One region of the Microbulbifer sp. ARAS458-1 genome, then DNA from elsewhere that is predicted to be linked to it. Evidence: predicted binding sites of a transcription regulator. Region 1 holds the regulator's gene; the other holds the start of a gene.
The links. The regulator PhoB, encoded in region 1, activates phosphate uptake and scavenging genes when phosphate is short. The targets are predictions, from matches to a motif close to TGTCATAAANNTGTAACA.

Region 1 (9,549 bases):
CTGGCGGCCAACTGATCGTCTATGGCCCGGTGAAAATTGACGGTGAGTATATCGGCCCCGGCAACGCGGACTTTGATGTGTGGCTGAAAGAGCGGGACCCGCTGCGCGGGATTCGCGATCTGGAGTGGCTGGACCAGCTCGCCGAGGCCCAGGGGTTGCAAAGAACCGAAAACAATTACCTGCCCGCCAACAACCAGTTATTGGTGTGGCAGATGACGAGGAACCGCACCTTGTAGGAGCCAGCTGGGCAGGCGCCTTCGAGATACCGGAACAACGAGCCAATACAGTTAAGGAAACCACACTATGCCCCCATGGTTTGAAACCACCCTCGCCATTTTCGCCGCCATCGCGGCGGTGTTTTTCTTTGCGAAATACCGTGAAACGTCGGCGGCATTGCACGAATCCGAGCGCATGAAGCACAAGCTGTCCAAAGACCTGGACCGCTACCGCGATGTGCCGCAGTTGCGCGCCCTGCGCGATGGCCTGATTGGCGAGCGCAACCTGCCGGTGGACGATGAAGGTCGCGAACATATCCTGATCCGCGACAGCGCGCGCAAAGTGGTGCATATCACCATCGGGAAACGCAAAGCGGAAGCGCTCGCAGACGACCGTTCACCGGAATATGTTGCCGGTGGCGAAGCGCGCCCCCTGCAGGAACTGGAATAACCCACCGGGCGTCGGACCGAGAGTACATTTTTTCGTCAGGAGGCCCCGCCTGGGGCCTGTCAATTCCCTCTGCCACCCGCCATTCAGCGAATTCGCGTCACAATATCCCTGAGAAGTAGTTCGCAAAACACCCCGAAAGGGCCATTGTGCCTTTCCCCTCTCACGTTTATTTTTGCGCCGCCGATAACAACACGCATAACGGGCATAAAAGCAAACTTCTGACTGTGCGCCGAAAGGTGCGATGACTATTAAACGATTATTATTGGGGGCTTAGATGAAACAGTGGACAAAAAACCGATTGGCCGGTGCACTCACCGCCACGGCGATGCTGAGTGCAACGCCGGTTGCTGCGGAAATTTTTTCCGGGCGCGGGAGCGCCATGGCCGGTGCCGGAGTTGCCGGGGGCGACTACACCTACAGTGCGCTGATCAATCCCGCAACCGCGACGAATTTCGGCGAAAGTGATGATTTTGCACTGACCTTTGACTTCGGACTGATCGCCAATGATCAGAATGACTTTATCGATACCAGCGAAGATCTTACCGATTTTATCGATGAGCTGGATGGCTTCACCGCCAACCAGGACGACGCCGACTACATCCTCGAGCAGCTGCAGTTGCTCGACGAAGGCCGTCTCACCGCCGATGCTGGCGCGCAACTGACCGTTGCCATTCCCAACAGTGTTGCCTCTGGCCTGCTGTTTGTTCGCCAGTCCGCGTTTATTGCCACCGATGTGCAGCTGGCGGATGCGGATATTGCACTGCTGGAAAACTTTGGCGAACAACTATTCGACGAGGATGATCTGGAAACCGCGGCCGGAGCCTTCGGTTACTCGATGCAGGAGATCGGTTTCGCCGCCGCACGCAACTTTACCTTCAAGGACTATCAGGTGTCCCTCGGCGTAACGCCCAAGTACCAGCGCGTGGAGTCCATCGAATACATCGAAACCATCGCCAACTTCGACAGCGACGATTTCGAGGTCGATGACTACACCCTGGAACACACCAATTTCAACCTGGATCTGGGCGCTACGATCAATTTCGGCCAGCTGCAGGGCGGTGTCTCCCTGCGAAATGCCATTGCTCAGGAATACGACACCGTGCAGGGTGGTGTGGAGATCCAACTGGATCCGCAGCTGACTGCGGGTGTTGGCTACACCGGTGAGGTGTTCACTTTGCTGGCGGATGCTGATCTGAATGCCGTAGAGCTGTTTGATGGTGCCGGTGAAGTGCAAGTACTGCGCCTGGGCGCGGAAGCGGACCTGTTCGACTGGGTGCAGCTGCGGGTGGGTTACCGCCACGACCTCAAGGACACTTACGATGGCGCACTGACCGCAGGTATCGGATTCAGCCCATTCGATGTGTTGCACTTCCATCTGTCGGCGATCAAATCCTCAGGGGACACCCTGGGTGCGGCGCTGCAGTTTGGTATGGAGCTGTAAGACTCCGCTGCTGATAAACAGGCAAAAATAAAAAAGGGGCCTGCTGGCCCCTTTCTGTTTGATTACTTTATTAACTCGCCTCAGAACTGACCTGGGTCAGCTTCTGGGTGGGGAAGTTCAGAGTAAAAGTACTGCCGCGGCCGGGTACACTGGTGACACTCATATTTGCGCTGTGGCGCAGCAACACGTGCTTCACGATTGCCAGACCCAGACCGGTGCCGCCACTCTCGCGGGAGCGACCGGCGTCCACCCGGTAGAAGCGTTCCGTCAGGCGCGGAATATGCATCGGGTCTATACCGATACCGGAGTCCTTCACCGAAAAATGCCCGCCGCTGGCATCAGTGCGCCAGCGCAGCTCAATCGGCCCGCCATCCGGGCTGTACTTCACCGCGTTGAACGCCAGGTTGGCGAAAGCACTGTGCAGCTCGCCGGCGTCGCCGGTAATCGTGCAATCCTCATCGCAGGCTACGGAAATCACGTGGCGCTCGCCACTCAGTGAGCGGGCCTCGCCAGCCACCCGCTCCATCAGCTCGCGCACCGAAACCTGGTCGCGCCCACTGTCGCGTTCGGATGTCTCCAGCCGCGCCAGCAGCAGCAGATCGTTGACCAGACTGGTCATACGCACCGTCTGCTCACTCATCTGCCCCAGGGGTCTGTCCCAATTGCGCGGCGCCTGGCCACTCATCTGCAGCGTCTCCAGGTAACCGGCGATCACCGTCAGCGGCGTGCGCAGCTCATGGGAAACATTCGCCACGAAATCCCGCCGCATCTGCTCCAGGTTATGCAGCCGGGTAATATCCCGCACAATCACCAGCGCCTCATCCTGGCCGAAGCGCGTCACCTCCACTTGTAGAATCCGTGAATCATCCCCCGGTGCCGGCAGCGTGATCGGCTGCTGATTCGCCCGCTTGCCGCCACCCATACGCTCGTACATATGCTCGACAAAACGCGGGTCGCGCACAAAATTGACCAGTGGCTGGCCTGCATCGTCCGTCTGTAAACGCAACATTTGCCCGGCGGCCGGATTCCACCACGCCAGATTGCCATCGTCCTCCAGCGCCACAATACCCTCGCGCAATGCACTGGTGCTGTCCTGAACCCGCCGCAGCATCGCGTGCAGCTTCTGCTTCTCTTTGCGGTGACGGCGCTGCATGCGGTAGAAATCGTCGGTGATATCCCCCCACACGCCAAAATTCGTCGGCGCCGGGCCGCGGCGGCCGTTGGCGAGCCAGCGATCAAATTGATTTTGTTGCCACAGCAACCAGAAAACATAGGCGGCAAGACCAGCGCACAGCGCCAGCCACCAGTGGCCGCTGGCAAAACCGAGAATGGTGGTGCCGAGGGCGATAATGATAAAGCGGGAAAACTCGCCAATACTGCGATCGAGCATGATGGTTTGGCCATCTTGTTTCAGGTAGGTAAACCCGGTAACTGGAAAAACTACCGAGGTTCTAAGCGAAGGTCGAGTGCCGGGTAAGCGTTTTTGAAAGCGTCGGCGACAGGGATGTCGCCGACGCAGCGTACAGGGAAGTATTCACAGCGGTTTAGCTGAGCACATCCCTGTGCTCAGCCCTACGGGCAGCTAAAGCTGCTGAAAATTGCTCCCGACAATTTTTTCAAAAACTTATACCCGGGGCTCGACCGCCACAGGACCCGCTACGGAGCCCTCTACAATTCTTGGGTGTAGGTTACACCCTTTCCGCGGTCTGTACAGAAAAGCGGTAGCCGGTGCCGCGCACGGTCTGGATGTAGCGCTCGTGGCCATCGACGGTCAGGGCTTTGCGCAGGCGACGGATGTGAACATCCACGGTGCGCTCCTCAACATACACGTTGCCCCCCCAAACATGGTCCAGCAACTGGGTACGGGTGTAAGCGCGCTCCTGATGACTCAGGAAAAACGTCAGCAGGCGGAACTCGGTCGGGCCCATATCCACCGGATTGCCATTGATCGTCACCCGGTGGCTGATCGGATCCAGCACCAGGCCACCCGCGGTCAGCGGCTCCTCCGGCGTGCTCGGGCCCGCGCGGCGCAACACCGCCTTCAGGCGCGCTACCAGCTCGCGGGGTGAAAACGGCTTGGTAATGTAATCGTCCGCACCGGTCTCCAGACCCTTGATCTTGTGGTCTTCCTCACCCTTAGCGGTAAGCATGATGATCGGCAGCGAAGAAGTCAGTTCATCCCGCTTCAGGCGGCGGGCCAGCTCAACACCGGAAACATCCGGCAGCATCCAGTCCAACAGAATCAGATCCGGCTTTTCATCGATTACCAGCGCGTGGGCCGCCTGGGCATTTTCCGCCTCAAGACAACGGTAATCCGCCATTTCCAGAGCTACCCGTAACATATCCCGCACCGGGGCTTCGTCGTCGACTATGAGGATCGTCTTGCTGTGCATCTGCCTGCCATACCCTAACTGAAGTGATTGTCATTTAACTGACTATTCTAGAGTGGCCATTTAACGTCACTTTAGTGACAAAAATATGACAGCCGTACGGGAAGCCCGGTTTGCGGGTGGCCGCTTGCGCCTAATTCCACAGATAATGAGAAAAAATACCCAGGAAAATTGCCATTCCGACCCAGTTGTTATTGAGAAATGCCTTGAAGCAGGGTTCCCGTTGCCGATCGCGAATCAGCCACTGCTGATAGCAAAATAGCCCGCCCGCCGCCGCAACCCCGCAGTAATACAGCGTACCGAGCTCCGCGCGCCCTCCCAGCATCAGTAAGGCCAGAATCACCATGCCCTGCAGGCAGCCGGTCATCGCCCGGTCCATATCGCCGAACAGGATGGCTGTGGATTTCACCCCGATCTTCAGATCGTCGTCCCGGTCAACCATGGCATAAAAGGTATCGTAGGCCACGGTCCAAAGCAGGTTTGCGGTAAACAGCACCCAGGCTACCGCCGGCACCGCGTTGGTGACCGCGGCAAATGCCATAGGGATTCCCATACTGAACGCCGCACCCAGTACCACCTGTGGCAAATGGGTGTAGCGTTTGGCGAAGGGATAGCAGAAGGCCAGCACCAGCGCCGGCAGTGACAGCAAAATGGTCAGTTTGTTGGTGGTGAGCACCAGCAGAAATGCCAGCAGCATCAGGCCGGCGAACAGCATCAGTGCGCCTTTTGGGGTGGCGGCGCCAGTGGCCAGGGGACGCTGGCTGGTGCGCTTTACGTGGCCGTCGATCTCGCGGTCGGCGAAGTCATTGATGGCACAGCCGGCGGCGCGGGTAAGAATTACACCCAGGGTAAACACCACAAACAGGTGCAGCCCCGGCCAGCCTTTGGCGGCAATCCACAGTGCGGCCCAGGTTGGCCACAGCAACAGCAGTGAGCCGATGGGCCTGTCCAGTCGCGCCAGTTGCCAGTAGGGCTGTACGCTGGGCCAGTGCTGCGCGAAGCGCTGCTGGACTTGTTGGCGAATGGCTTGCATGGCAGTTCCCGTATTCTTTCCCGTTTCTTCAGGGCACTAGGTCATTGGCGGTTTGTGGGGATTGAACCCGCTGAGGAAGGTCTCTGCAACCAGCAGAGGTTTGTCGTGCAGCCAGAAGGTGGAGCGGCGGCCCCAGGCATGGGCTTCGCTCTGGTCCAGCTCTGCCAGCTGGCACTGGGAGTTGCGTTTGAGCCGGTTGAGGACGATGGGGCCGCGGCGGATGTCCGGCTGGCTGAACAGGAGCTCGCCCAGGGGGCGGTTGTCGAGGCTGCGCAGGTAGCGGGATTTCCCGGCGAGGGTACGCTCGGGGAGGACGCTGCGGGCGTAGACCCAGGGCTGGGTGTCGCTGCCGTAGAGCAGGACTTCGCGGATCAGGGCGCGGGTGCGTTCCTTGAGGTTGAGGGCGCGGCGCTCTTCGAGGTTGGGGATGTGCCAACCCTGGTTGAGTATTTGTACGCTAAACTCGCCGTGGCTCAGGTGTTTGAGGGCGGCGGTGAGGGACCCTTTGTGTTGCAGCCAGGGCAGGAGGTGGTCCGGCGGGGTGTGGCCGTGCAAGCTTTCGAGGGGTTGTGGGTGCCAGTCGCCGATGGCCTCAAAGGGGGAGTGGTACAACGCAGACTCCGCGCGGGGTTATGCTGGTTTGAATTAACCGCATTGTACCTGACGAGGGTTTCAGGGGAACTCGCTTTGCCCCTTGGGGGTGGGGTGGATATAGTGGCGCACTGCCTTTACCCAGATAAGAGGCTCTGAACAAACCCGGTGGCGGTGGCGCTACCGGGCACAGTCTTGTGAGACACGACCTAGGCGGCCCCCCGTGAATCCATCCATGGGGGCTCTGCAAAAACATCCTGTTTTTGAAGGTCTCACAAGACTGTACCCGGTATCACCACCTTCGCCCGAATATAATTAGCGCTGAAAACGATCAGAAAATCTGCCATTTGAAAGGTAGATGCAAAAACAGGACGGACCATGGGGCTTACCAAAAAAATCGTACTGGCCATGATCACGGGGATCTTGCTTGGCCTGTTGTTCAATGTACTCAACTCCAGTCAGGTGTTGGGTGCGACGGTTACCGAATTTATCAACAACTACCTCACCAATGGTCTGTTCGACATCATCGGGCGGATTTTCATTGCGTCGCTGAAGTTGATGGTAGTACCGCTGGTGCTGGTATCGCTGATTTGTGGTGCCTGTGCGCTGTCTGAGGGTAGCCGGGTTGGGGTGTTGGCGGGGAAAACACTGCTGCTTTACTTGTGCACGACGGCCGTGGCCATTTCCCTGGCGCTGCTATTGGCGCTGGTGATTCAGCCCGGTGTGGGTATGGAGTACCTGGCGGGGGATGCGCAGTTCGAAGCGAAAGAATCCCCTCCCCTGTCTGATGTACTGGTAAATATTTTCCCGACCAATCCGGTAATGGCGATGGCAGAAGGCAACATGCTGCAGATCATCGTGTTTGCCCTGCTGTTGGGTTACGCGATTTCCCGCAGCGGCAAGCCGGGACAGCGGGTGGCGGCGTTCTTTAATGATCTGAACGAGGTCATCCTGAGGATGGTGGGTGTGCTGATGGTGTTTGCGCCTTACGGGGTGTTTGCGCTGTTGGTGAACAAGATTGCGCTGCTGGGTCTAGATGCCATTCCGACACTGGCGAAGTATTTTGGCGTGGTGCTGCTGGCGCTGCTGATTCACGCTTTTGGGGTATACCCGCTTTTGTTGAAGTTGCTGTCTGGTTTGAATCCAGTCAAGTTACTGAAGAAAATGCGCCCGGCGATGGCATTTGCATTCAGTACCGCGTCTTCTGCGGCGACGATTCCGGTTACCCTGCAGACGGTGGAAAAGCGTCTGGGTGTGGATAACAAGATTGCGTCATTCACTGTTCCGCTGGGGGCGACCATCAATATGGATGGCACAGCGATCATGCAGGGTGTGGCGACGGTGTTTATCTCTCAGCTGTACGGTATCGAGATTGGCCTGATGGGTTACTTGACGGTAATCCTGACTGCGACGCTCGCATCTGTGGGTACTGCCGGTGTGCCGGGTGTTGGCCTGATCATGCTGGCGATGGTACTGAGTCAGGTGGGCCTGCCGGTGGAAGGCATTGCCATTGTGATGGGCGTGGATCGCCTGCTGGATATGGTGCGCACGGCGGTGAACATTACCGGTGACTCGGTGGTGAGCACCATTGTGGCCAACAGCGAGGGTGCACTGGATGTAAATACGTTCAATGACGACAATTACAACAGCGTCGTGACAAACGGGGAAGGAAGCTCTTCTTCGGCCTGATTTCTTTAAGTCAGTCGAGATAAATAGAGGGCGAGCCGCTGGTGCGGCTCGCCCTTTTCAGTTCGGTCGGAGGGGGTCTAGAGTGCGGCCATATCCCGCAATTCATCCGCCTCGAGATTGTCCTCCATCGCCTCCACCAGCTCTTCAACCATTTCGGTGAGGGCTTCCTTGATGGCCGCTTCGGTGGTGTCTTCGCCGGCGCGATTGTCGTGATAGGTGCGCACCCGGTACTTCTCGGTGATTTTCATGTCGTCGATACTGACGCGCTGTTCGCGCAGTGCGGTTCCACTGCGATTGCTCAGGATGTAGCGGAATTCACCCTTCAGGGTCACATTGCCCTGCTCAAGATCGTGATCGCCTTTCGGTTTCATGGCACTCAGGTGTTTGATCACCTTGAGGTTGAGTTTGTTCTGCAGCTGGAGCAGGCCATTTTCCGCAACCAGCGGTACCTCTTCATCCTCCAGATATCCGTACAGAACACGCGCCAGCTCGCTGTGGATATGCTGGGTGTAATTGCGGATGGCTTCTTTTTTCAGGTCCGCAAGACCGCCGCCATTGCCAGCCAGTGCAAGCATCAGCTGCATATCGCCACTGGATACCGGCATGGGTACATCGAGTTGAATTTCAGTGGCTGCTATGGCCAGGCTGGGGGTGTGGTCATCGCCACCCCAGAAGCTGTCTTGGGCACTGGTACTGGTGGATAGCGCAAGGCTAACCATACCGGCGGCGAATAGCCGACGGAGTCCTTGGGTTCTCATGCATCGCTCCCTGTTTTGATTTTTATACCGGGATAATTTTTATCGGCGCTGTTTGATGGGGCGCTCTGTGGCGGATGAATCCGCTCTATCATTTTTAGACGTCTGTCACAGGCTGCCACTTATCGGTGCAGAGAGCAAAAAATTTCGGTGACTTGTGCGTCAGTAGTAGTCAGTTGTGTGAGGTGGGTCGCGGCGGGCAACGGGGGAGTGAATTAGCAGTGAGCTGTATGGGCAGTGCTGGAGGCGCCACCGGTGCGGTGACGCGAGAAAGTCGTCAGCTGCGGTGCTGCAGTTCGCGCAGAGCGTCGGCTTCCAGGTCGTCTTCGATGTGGTCGATGACGCGCTTAACCAGCTGGTCTGCCATCTGACGCAATTCTTCGGTGGTGTTGTCTTCCCCGGCATCGCCGCGTAGTGAGGTTTTGATCTGGTACTTACCCTTCAGGCGCAGATCGGCAATGTCGACACGTCTCTCCACCAGCAACCGCTCCCCGGGTGCCTGCAGGCGCAGGTGGTAGTCACCACTGGCGCTCAGGCTGCCCCTTTCGATTTCGTAATCGCCACTGTTTTTCAGGCCGCTTAATCGCTTCACCACGGAAATATCGATGAAGTTGTACAGAATGAGCGAGTTGTTGTCGCTGTACAGAGGGATGTCTTCATCGGCGAAGAATTCGCGCAGGGCGCCATCCAGGCGGGCGCGTAGGTAGTCGGCGAACTCCCGGTTCGCGGTTTCTTTGGCCGCGCTCAGGGTGCCACTGTTGGTCGCCTGCGCGAGCATGCTTTCAAAATCATTGCCAACCAGTGGGGTGGGTACCTCTGCGGCTACTTCGGTGCGGGCGAGGGTGAGGTGGGGGATAGGTTCGTCGCTACCGCCGAAAAAACCCTGCGCGTGTGTCGATGTGTGCATCAATGCGGCACCCAGCAGGACTGCAATGGCGCTGAGGCTGCGGCGGAGATTTAAGTGGCGTGGGCGGAGAAAACTGG
Region 2 (9,549 bases), 1.8 Mb from region 1:
CGTGTAAATTGCTGGTGTTACTGGTCGCAGTGATCGCTAGTGGTTGTACGCTAGTTGGGGCGGCGGTCGACTCGAAACTTCATGAACATGTCAACGAAGGGAAATCTTGGCCCGACAAGAAACCTCGTTCAAACGATTTTATGAAGATTGGCGCCATAACTGATGCAATGGTCGTCAAGTCGGTCGTGTTTCCTGATGGGCTGCCAAAAACTGAGAACAGTCCCGTACAAGTTCCATCGCAATGTACCGAGCCATTGGTGCTTGTGTGTTCGTCTGCAGGAAATGTGTGTGTGTGCAAGCGACCAGAATCAGTGAAGGTCAAAGTTTATGAAGAGCCAGAGGATGAAAATGGCTAATGGAGCCGGAATCGAAATTGGTTTGCTTGTAAGTTTGCAATAAAAAGCCCGCCAAATGGCGGGCTTTTTACATGTTGACCTAGTGAGTATTAAGTTAGCGGCTGGCGGAATCAGTTTCCGAAGACGACTTTTCCGGCTTGATCGCATACCCATCCTCATCCAATTCCACAATCGGCATGCCCAATTCCGCGATGCTTTCGCGAATATTGGCCGCATCGCCAACCACCACAATCGCCATATTCTCAGGTTCGAGCAAGCCAGTAATGACCTTGTTCAGGGTTTTGCGGTCGGTCTCTTTGAGCATGGCGCCTTGCTGAGAGCGGTAGTCCAGTGGCAGGTCGTAGCGCAGGATGTTGTTCAGCAGGCTGAGCTTGTCGCCCGGGGTTTCGTACTTGCGTGCTTCCTGTTGGCCGATGGCGGAACGGAGATAATTGAACTCGCTTTCGGTCATGCCTTCGCTGTCATACTTTGCAAACTCTTTGATTACTTCGTGCAGGGCATCTGCGGTTGTTTCCTTCTTCACCTCTGAGCTCATCATGTATTGGCCTTCCTGCGGCTCTCCAATCAGGTACGAGCGGGCGCCGTAGGTGTAGCCTTTGTCTTCGCGCAGGTTGAGGTTAATGCGGCTGTTGAAGTTGCCACCCAGCGGGAAGTTGCCGAGGTAGGCCAGGTAGTAATCACCCAGGGCATCGTAGGGCAGGCCATGCTGGGCAACGCGCAGGCTGGACTGTGCCGCGCCTTCTTTGTTTACCAGGTAGACGGTGCGACCGTTGATTTCCGGTTTCTGCAACGCGATGGCCGGGCGTACCGGTTGTGCGGTTTTTAGCTTTGCCAGCCCTTCCAGAGACTTGATGATCTTCTCGTGCGGCACACTGGTGCTGACGGTAACTCCACTCAGGTGGGCGGGAAAGTGGGCCTTGTAGTACTGCTTGACATCATTCAGGGTAATCTGCTCGACAGTGTCCGGCAGGCCGGCATCCGGGAAACTGAGTGGGTGTTCGGCACCGCGCATTACCGCACCAACCGCTCGGGTTGCCAGCCCTTGAGGGGTTTTGCGGGCTTGTTGCAGGCCTTCAATGGTCTGTTGCTTGATGCGGTTAAAGTCTTCTTCACTAAATGCCGGCTTGAGTATGCGCTCCATCATCAGAGGCACTGCGGTATCCAGATGCTTGGCCAGAACATTCAGGGTCACAGTGGTCTCGTATTGACCACTATTGACGCTGACACTGGCACCCAGGCGCTTCAGGGCTTCGGTAAACTCGGCGGCACTGCGCTCGGTGGTGGCCTCGCTCATCAGTGAGGTCATCAGCGAGGTGAGGCCGGCTTTTCCACGGGGCTCATCCCGTTGACCAAAATCAAATACCGCACGCACGGTAACGGTTGGCGTCTCGTCATTGGTTACCGCCAGCAGGCGAACACCATTTTCCAGTTTTCCATCCTGAATCTCGGGCAGTTCCACTTGCGGGTTTACCCCGGGAGTTGGCTGTACACTGCGATCGAAGGTGTCTTTTACGGGGCGCAGGGCGAGGGCTTCTCCGTCATCACCGTAGGTCTCCGGGATGGTGCGCTTCCACTGGTAATTCTGTTCGGCCGCGGCCATTTCCGGTTTGCCGTTAGGTACCACACTCAGTAGCACGGCAGGCTGCTTGGCGATGTACTCTTCAAACACTCGGGTGACGTCGTCGGTGGCGACGGACAGGTAGGCTTTGATCTCTTCGTCGATGCCTTTGGGGCTGCCAGTAAAAGTCTCAAAGGCGGCGAGGGTCGAAACCTTGCCAGAGACGGATTGCAGGCCAAATACGCGACTGGATTCATAGCCGGCCTTGAATTTCACCAGGTCATCCTCGGTCACGCCACGACTGGCAAATTCGGTGAGGGTGTCGCGTACTGCCTGTTCCATTTCCGCCAGGGTTTCACCGGAGGCGGGGTTCTGGATGACGATAAACCACATCTCACAGGCCAGTTCCTTGCAGGAATGGCTGACACTCGCGGACACGGCGCGACCGGTTTGTACCAGGCGCTGATATAGCATGGAGTCCTGGCCCTGACCGAGAATCGCGGCGGCGGCATCCAGTGCCGGCTCGTCCTCATGGCCGTAGTAAACCGTAGGTACCATCATCGCCAGAGCGGGCAGGTGGATATTATCTTCCAGGGTGACGTAGCGATCCGCATCGAGTTTGGCCGGTTGTTTCGGCAGGTTTTCCACTTCCGGGCCGGCGGGGATGGGGCCGAAGTACTTGGCCACCCATTCCAGGGTTTTGGCTTTGTCCACGTCACCACCGATGGTGAGCACGGCGTTATTGGGACCATACCAGCGCAGGAAGAAGCGTTTCAGGTCGTTGAGGTCGGCGCGATCGAGATCCTCCATCCACCCGATCACCGGCCAGGAGTAGGGGTGACCATCCGGGTAGGTGGTGGCATACATGGTTTCCAGGGCGCGGCCGTAAGGGCGGTTGTCCACCCGTTGACCACGCTCGTTCTTCACCGTTGCGCGCTGGACTTCAAATTTTTCCTGGGTGACCGCATCGAGGAATACCCCCATGCGGTCGGATTCCAGCCACAGTACGGTTTCCAACTGATTGGCGGGTACCGTCTGGTAGTAATTGGTACGGTCTGTGTTGGTGGTGCCATTCATGCTACCACCGGCTTCAGTGATGATGCGGAAGTGTTCCTCATCCGCCACATTGACCGAGCCCTGGAACATCATATGCTCGAAGAAGTGGGCGAAGCCGGAGCGGCCGGGATCTTCCCGGTTCGAGCCTACATGGTAGGTGACGTCCACGTGCACCAGTGGATCGGAATTGTCTTCGTGCAGGACGACGGTGAGGCCGTTGTCGAGTTTGTACTTGCTGTAGGGGATGGCGATCTCGGCACCATCGCCATCAAAGGTTTCCACCAGGGTAATGCCGGCGGGCAAGCTGGCCTGTTGAGCCGACTCCGGAGAAGCTTCGCTGGTGGCGGAGGTCTGCGGGGGTTCAGGATCGGTGCCCTTGCTGCAGGCTACCAGAAGTGCGGATGCGAAAATCAGTGCGATTTTTGTGCGATGCATGATGGTAGGAGACCTTTTTATTTTCAGAATCTCCGATCCTAGCACAGCTGGCGGAATGTGCCCGACCGGTACCGGTGTCCCCGGTTGGGTGACGCGCTATTCTTCAGTTGAAACCTAACAAAAGGGGCACTACCAGTCGGTAGTACCCCATTTGCGTGGCGGTGGGCATGGAAGCGGTATGGCGCCTCAAAACATGCCTGATTGCTGAATCAGAATTTGAACTCTGTGCCTACGCCTACGTAGCTGCGCGCATAATTATCTGCGGCGGTTTCATCGGTGTAGAAGGTAAATACCTTGGCAGCTTTGGACAGCTTGTAGTCCAGTCCAAGGCTGAATGTTTCGCCATCGGTTTTCACGATATCAGACTGGCCGTACTGTGCTTTCGCGGTCCAGTTATTGATTTTGTAAGCGACAGAGGTCATCCATCCGTCCTGCTTACTGTTGTCTGCTCTTTCCTGCTCTTCGTAAAGCCCGCCGACCTGCACATTACCAAAGTTGTACTGCGCAACCATACGCGCAACATTCCAGTCATTGGCCTCTACATCCATGTCATAGGCGTAGGCCAGGTAGACACCGTTGTTATCGTACGCAAATGCAACGGAAGTACCGTTGTCGCGGGTGTCGATCAGCGCACCCTCGTCGTCGAGGATTTCGGCCTCTTTATTACTGATGTACGCTGCTGCCACTTGGAAGCCACCAAATGACGGAGTGGTGTACTGCAGATTGTTGGATTCGCGGTTGTCGCTTTTGGTGATCAGGCTTTTAATATCGCCTTCCAGGTCGTTGAACAGATCTACTTTCTTCTGTGCAATCTTCAACGGCGTATCGAATTTACCGCCGATGACCTGGCCGAAGCCGCCTTCGAGGCCGGCAAAGATATTGCGCTGGGTGAAGGTGTCACCTTCGCCATCCATGTTGACCTGGTATTCCATTTTGTAGATGCCCTTGATACCACTGTCCAGGGGCAGCTCGCCTTTTACACCGAGGCGAGAGGCATTGCTTTTTACGTCGGTCGTTGCGCCGTCACCTTCGTCGTTGGACTGAAAGGAAGCGTTGGCTTTACCGTAAAAGCCAAAGATTTCCGCGTTGGCGAAAGAGGGAAGTACTGCAACCAGCGCGAGCGACATGGCGGTCTTTTTCATGGGGGCTCTCGTAATGTTTGTAAAAAATGAACGCTGTGTGTTCTTGAGTTGCGCGCAGTTTGCTGCGGAAATGTTACAAAGATGTGAAATGTGAAAATAAAGTGAATAAATTGTTACTACTGCGCTTTATACGTGACAGGTATGGCAGTTAAATCGGAGTGAAAGCGGGGGGAGTTCCCACAGGGACGGGGCATGGGTCGATGACAGGGATCAGGTTGGACGACCGACCAAATATTTTGTTGGGGCTATGGGCCTGTGCAGCGGGCATTGGGCAGGTTGCCTACTGGCCGGAATTGCCCGGGTCTCAGACCGTGGCTGGAGCAGCACTGCTCGGCCTGCTTGCCGTCACTCTGCTACTGATGCTGAGCGGCGTAAGGCCCGTTACAGTCAACCGGCGAGTTGTGCTTCTCTTCAGAGTCGTCCTGCCATTCTTGTTCGGGACATGCTGGGCACTGTGGGCAAACCACCAGGCACTGGAGCGGAGGCTACCTGAGTCACTACACGGTACCGACCACACCCTGGAACTGGAAGTGGTTTCGCTGCCGCAAGCCGCGCCGGCGGTTTCCTTTTTCGGTGCGCCCCGGGCGGCCACCGTCGGGTATCTGGATGCGCGCTTTCGCGCCCGTGTTACTGATGGAGAAGATGCCCGCTTTGTTGGCCGCATTTTACAGCTCGGCTGGTATCGGATGGCTCCGGCGGACGCTGAGCGTCTTGAGGCCGGCAGTCGCTGGCGGATGCGAGTGCGGGTCAAACAGCCCCGTGGTAGCGTCAATCCCCATACCTTCGACTATGAAGCCTGGCTGCTCGAACAGGATATTTTTGCCACGGGTTACGTGCGCGATCGTGATAACGAGCCGCTGTTTCTCAGAGCCGGTGCGGGCCTCAACCGCATTCGGGAGGATCTGCGCAGTCACCTGGATAGCGGGGCACAGCTACAAGAGCTCGCGTATAAACAGGCGCCGCTGATGCGTGCATTATTGCTGGGCGACCGCAGCGGAATTGATGAGGCGACCCGCAAGCTCCTCCAGAATACGGGTACTGCGCACCTGCTTGCGATCTCTGGGCTGCACGTGGGAATGGTGGCCGGGTGCTTCTTTTTATTTGGAGGCGTTCTGGGGCGCACCGCCGCTGTGCTGGGCGCTATGCGGGCGGGCAATCCTGTGTACCTGGGCGGTGCCGCCGGGTTATTCGCGGCGTTGACCTATACGCTGATCAGCGGGGCTCCACTGTCTGCCCAGCGGGCACTCGTGATGGCGATGGTGGCACTGGGGGCAGTCGTTCTGCGGCGCCGGTTTGACGGTCACCTGGGGCTGGCGCTTGCCCTGTGTGGCATCCTGTTCTGGCAGCCACTGGCGGTACTCAATGCTGGATTCTGGCTGTCGTTTATCGCAGTCGGCGCCTTGCTGTTACGTTTTCAGGGCAGGGTGCGGGTAGACGATCGGCCGATGCCCTCCACAGGCTGCTTGTCGCTCGGTACAAGGTGGCGTACCTGGCTGGTGAGTGGTGTCCACAGCCAATGGGCCATTGTCATTGGTATGTTGATACCCTCAGTGTTGATTTTTCATGGGGTAAGTCTGAGCGGGCTTGTGGTCAACCTGTTCGCGATTCCCTGGGTTGGCCTGTTGATCTTGCCTCTGATTCTGGTGGGTGCTCTGTGTCCAGTGGAGCCGCTGGCGGCGGGAATATGGGCGCTGGCCGACTTACAGTTGGGCTGGCTGGTTGCCTTTCTCGAATCCGCAGACCGAGTTGCCCCCGGCTGGTATGTGCTCCCGGTGCCCGGGCCCTGGGTCATATTGCTGGCGGCCGTTGGTGGGGTGCTGCTGGTCATGCCGCCGGGTGTTCCGGGGCGGGGGCTTGGCTGGCTTTTGATTCCAGCCATTGCCGTTGGCGGCACCGGCTGGCAGCGGCCGCTGCCGGACTCTTTCGAGCTGACGGTACTGGATGTGGGGCAGGGCCTTGCGGTTACCGCTGTCAGCGGGGCGCATACGGTTATCTTTGATACCGGTGCGAGTTCCGCTAGCGGGTGGAGCGCGGGCTCGAGCATCGTTGCGCCCTACCTCCAGGCACAGGGCCGGCAAAAGGTCGATGCGCTAATTGTCAGTCACGGGGATCGCGATCATGCCGGTGGTGTAGGCGGGGTGCTGGAGCAATTGGAGGTGGATAATGTGGTCGCGCCGGGCAGTCTCGGCCAGCGCTTGCTGGCGAAGCCTGGGTCGCGTTCTTGCCGCGCCGGGCACACCGCTCAATATGGCAGTTTCTCAATTCACTGGTTGTGGCCGCGCACAACATCGGTGAATGGTGAGGAGAATGACCACAGCTGCGTCGGTCTATTGCAGTGGAATCATGTGCGTATCCTGCTAACCGGTGATATTCCCAGCCGGGTAGAGATGCAATTGGCTGCGCTATACCCCGATCTGCCGGCAGTCGATCTTCTCATTGCACCGCACCACGGCTCGCGTACCTCCTCCTCAGCGGCGCTGATCGCGTGGGCGCAGCCGTCCCTCGTGGTGTTCAGTGCCGGCTACAAACACCGGTTTGGACATCCGCATCCGGATGTGACTGCGAGGTACCGGGCGGCCGGTGCAACTCTCTTCAACACCGCGCAGGAAGGAGCCATTCAGTTCCAATGGGATGATACTGGTGGGCTGGAGATTACACGGGCGCGGCAGGGGGGGCGCTTTTGGTATCAGCATCACAGCGACAAAAAAGATAACAATCAGATACTTAGCCACCGCCAATAGCTGTGGTAGAGTTTGGCGCTGTAGTGCTGAACGAGTGCCGAATGGCTCGGCCTGGCACCGGAGTTTGCAGGGGATTTCTCTGTAAAGCTCTCGATAAACCATAAGAATCCCGTACGCAGTCTGGGGCACAAACGTGTTAGAAATCATCAAATCCGGCGGCTGGCTGATGCTGCCAATCCTGCTTTGTTCCGTTGCCGTTATCGCCATCTTTATCGAGCGCCTGTGGACGCTGAATGAGCGCAAGATTGCGCCGCGGACCCTGTTGGGGGATGTATGGGGCAGTCTGCGAAACAACGAGTTGACCACAGAGAAGATCAAGGAACTGCGCGATTCCAGCCCGCTGGGGCGCATCTTTGCTGCGGGACTGTCCAATTCCAAGCACGGCCGTGAGGTCATGAAGGACAGTATTCAGGAGGCCGCCAGTCAGGTGGTGCACGACCTGGAGCGGTTCCTGAATGTGCTGGGCACCATCGCTGCCGTTGCCCCCTTGATCGGTCTGCTCGGTACCGTTGTGGGGATGATCCAGGTGTTTACCGCCATCATGCTGGAAGGCACCGGAAACGCGGGTGTCCTTGCCGGTGGTATCTCCCAGGCATTGATCACGACGGCCGCTGGCCTGAGTGTGGCGATTCCGGCGCTGATGGCGCACCGCTACTTTCAACGCCGCCTGGATAGCATTGTGGTCACCATGGAGCAGGAAGCCGTCAAGCTGGTGGACGCGCTGCACAGTGACCGTCGTATCGAAGCCGCCTGAGCCCATAGCCAGACATTCAGGAGCGCTCGATGCAATTCCGTCGCCAAAGCCAAGAGCAGGATGGGGTCAACCTCACACCACTGATCGATGTGGTGTTCCTGCTGCTGATCTTCTTTATGGTGTCTACCACCTTTACCAAGGAAAGCCACCTGAAACTGAACCTTCCCGAGGCTGCAGGGCCCCAGGCGGAAGTGCCGCCATCCACCATTGAAATTCTGATCAATGCGGACGGTTCTTACTCAGTGGATGGGCAGGCGCTGATCAACAAGAAGTTGGTTACTCTCAAATCGGCACTGTCGGAAGTTTCTGCTGGCGAGTACAATCGCCCGCTGATCATTACCGCGGATGCCACTGCCGAACACCAGTCAGTGGTTCGCGCCATGGATGCTGCTGGTCAGCTGGGATTTGTGCATCTCAGCATTACCACGCGGCAGCCTGACGAACAGTAATCTATAAGTGTTGATGCGGGGCGGCGACTACGACGCTCCGCTAGCCCTTTCGTAACGACCCGCCCGCAATCTGCGGGCGGCGTCGTTTGATGGGGCGGCAAACACACGACCTGATTGTTTATGGAAAAATCTCCGCAACCGGCCCGTACACCGAAAAATGGAGCCAGGACCTACCGTCGCCTGCTCTCGTATGCCGCACCACACTGGGCGGTGTTTGTGGTCGCCGTCTTCGGTTTCCTGCTGTTCTCCACCATGGAAGTTGCCCTGATTGCGGTGACGGAATTGCTGCTGGATGCGGTGGGTGCTGGCATCGATACCGGCCGTGGCTTCCTCTCCAAATACGTTGCCTCTTATTTCCCCAATGGCCAAATGCCACAGGAGACTGCTCGCTGGTTGGTACCGATGGGGATGCTCATCATTATTGTACTGCGCGCGGTAGGTAATTTTGTGGGCAGCTATGGTCTGGCGTATGTCGCACGTGCGGTGATCCACCAGCTGCGTTCCGAGCTGTTCGAAAGTATCGGCCGGTTGCCAAGCAGCTATTACGACCGCTATACCGGCGCTTTCCTGATTTCCAAGGTGGCGTATAACGTCGAGCAGGTCACCAACTCCATTACCAAATCGCTCAAGACGATCTTTCGCTCCTCGTTTACCGCGATCGGATTGCTCACCTACCTTCTGATGGTGAACTGGAAGCTCACGCTGACCTTCTTTCTGTTTGTGCCGATTATTGCGGCCATTGTCGGCATTGTGGGCAAGCGTTTTCGCAAGCTCAGTCATCGCATCCAAAACACCATGGGGGACGTTACCCACGTTACCCAGGAAGCCATCAACGGCTATGAGGTGGTGCGTATGTACGGTGGGCAGAAGTATGAAAACGCGCGCTTTCAGGCGGCGAGCAATGCCAATCGTCAGCAGTTTATGAAACTGGTGGTTGCGGATAACGCAAGTGTGTCGGTGATTCAGATTCTTGTGGGGCTTGCCACAGCGGTGCTGGTCTGGTTTGCGCTGGCCCCGGGGATGGTGGAATCCATGACCGCCGGCGTGTTTGCCTCATA

Region 2: a site for PhoB is predicted at 4,619-4,636, ahead of AAFH99_RS10410 (porin). Genes of this name have one in related genera too.

Annotation. Positions count from the first base shown of each region.
Region 1 covers NZ_CP155838.1:746,772-756,320, forward strand. Annotated here, with positions in the region: gene AAFH99_RS02970 (DUF938 domain-containing protein) at 1-236, shown strand, start outside; gene AAFH99_RS02975 (hypothetical protein) at 304-666, shown strand; gene traF (conjugal transfer protein TraF) at 941-2,107, shown strand; gene phoR (phosphate regulon sensor histidine kinase PhoR) at 2,178-3,497, opposite strand; gene phoB (phosphate regulon transcriptional regulator PhoB) at 3,796-4,500, opposite strand; gene ubiA (4-hydroxybenzoate octaprenyltransferase) at 4,631-5,530, opposite strand; gene AAFH99_RS03000 (chorismate--pyruvate lyase family protein) at 5,567-6,142, opposite strand; gene AAFH99_RS03005 (dicarboxylate/amino acid:cation symporter) at 6,500-7,810, shown strand; gene AAFH99_RS03010 (hypothetical protein) at 7,888-8,568, opposite strand; gene AAFH99_RS03015 (hypothetical protein) at 8,843-9,549, opposite strand, start outside.
Region 2 covers NZ_CP155838.1:2,529,271-2,538,819, forward strand. Annotated here, with positions in the region: gene AAFH99_RS10400 (hypothetical protein) at 1-356, shown strand, start outside; gene AAFH99_RS10405 (M16 family metallopeptidase) at 451-3,405, opposite strand; gene AAFH99_RS10410 (porin) at 3,615-4,547, opposite strand; gene AAFH99_RS10415 (DNA internalization-related competence protein ComEC/Rec2) at 4,748-7,288, shown strand; gene AAFH99_RS10420 (MotA/TolQ/ExbB proton channel family protein) at 7,422-8,042, shown strand; gene AAFH99_RS10425 (biopolymer transporter ExbD) at 8,072-8,491, shown strand; gene msbA (lipid A export permease/ATP-binding protein MsbA) at 8,612-9,549, shown strand, end outside.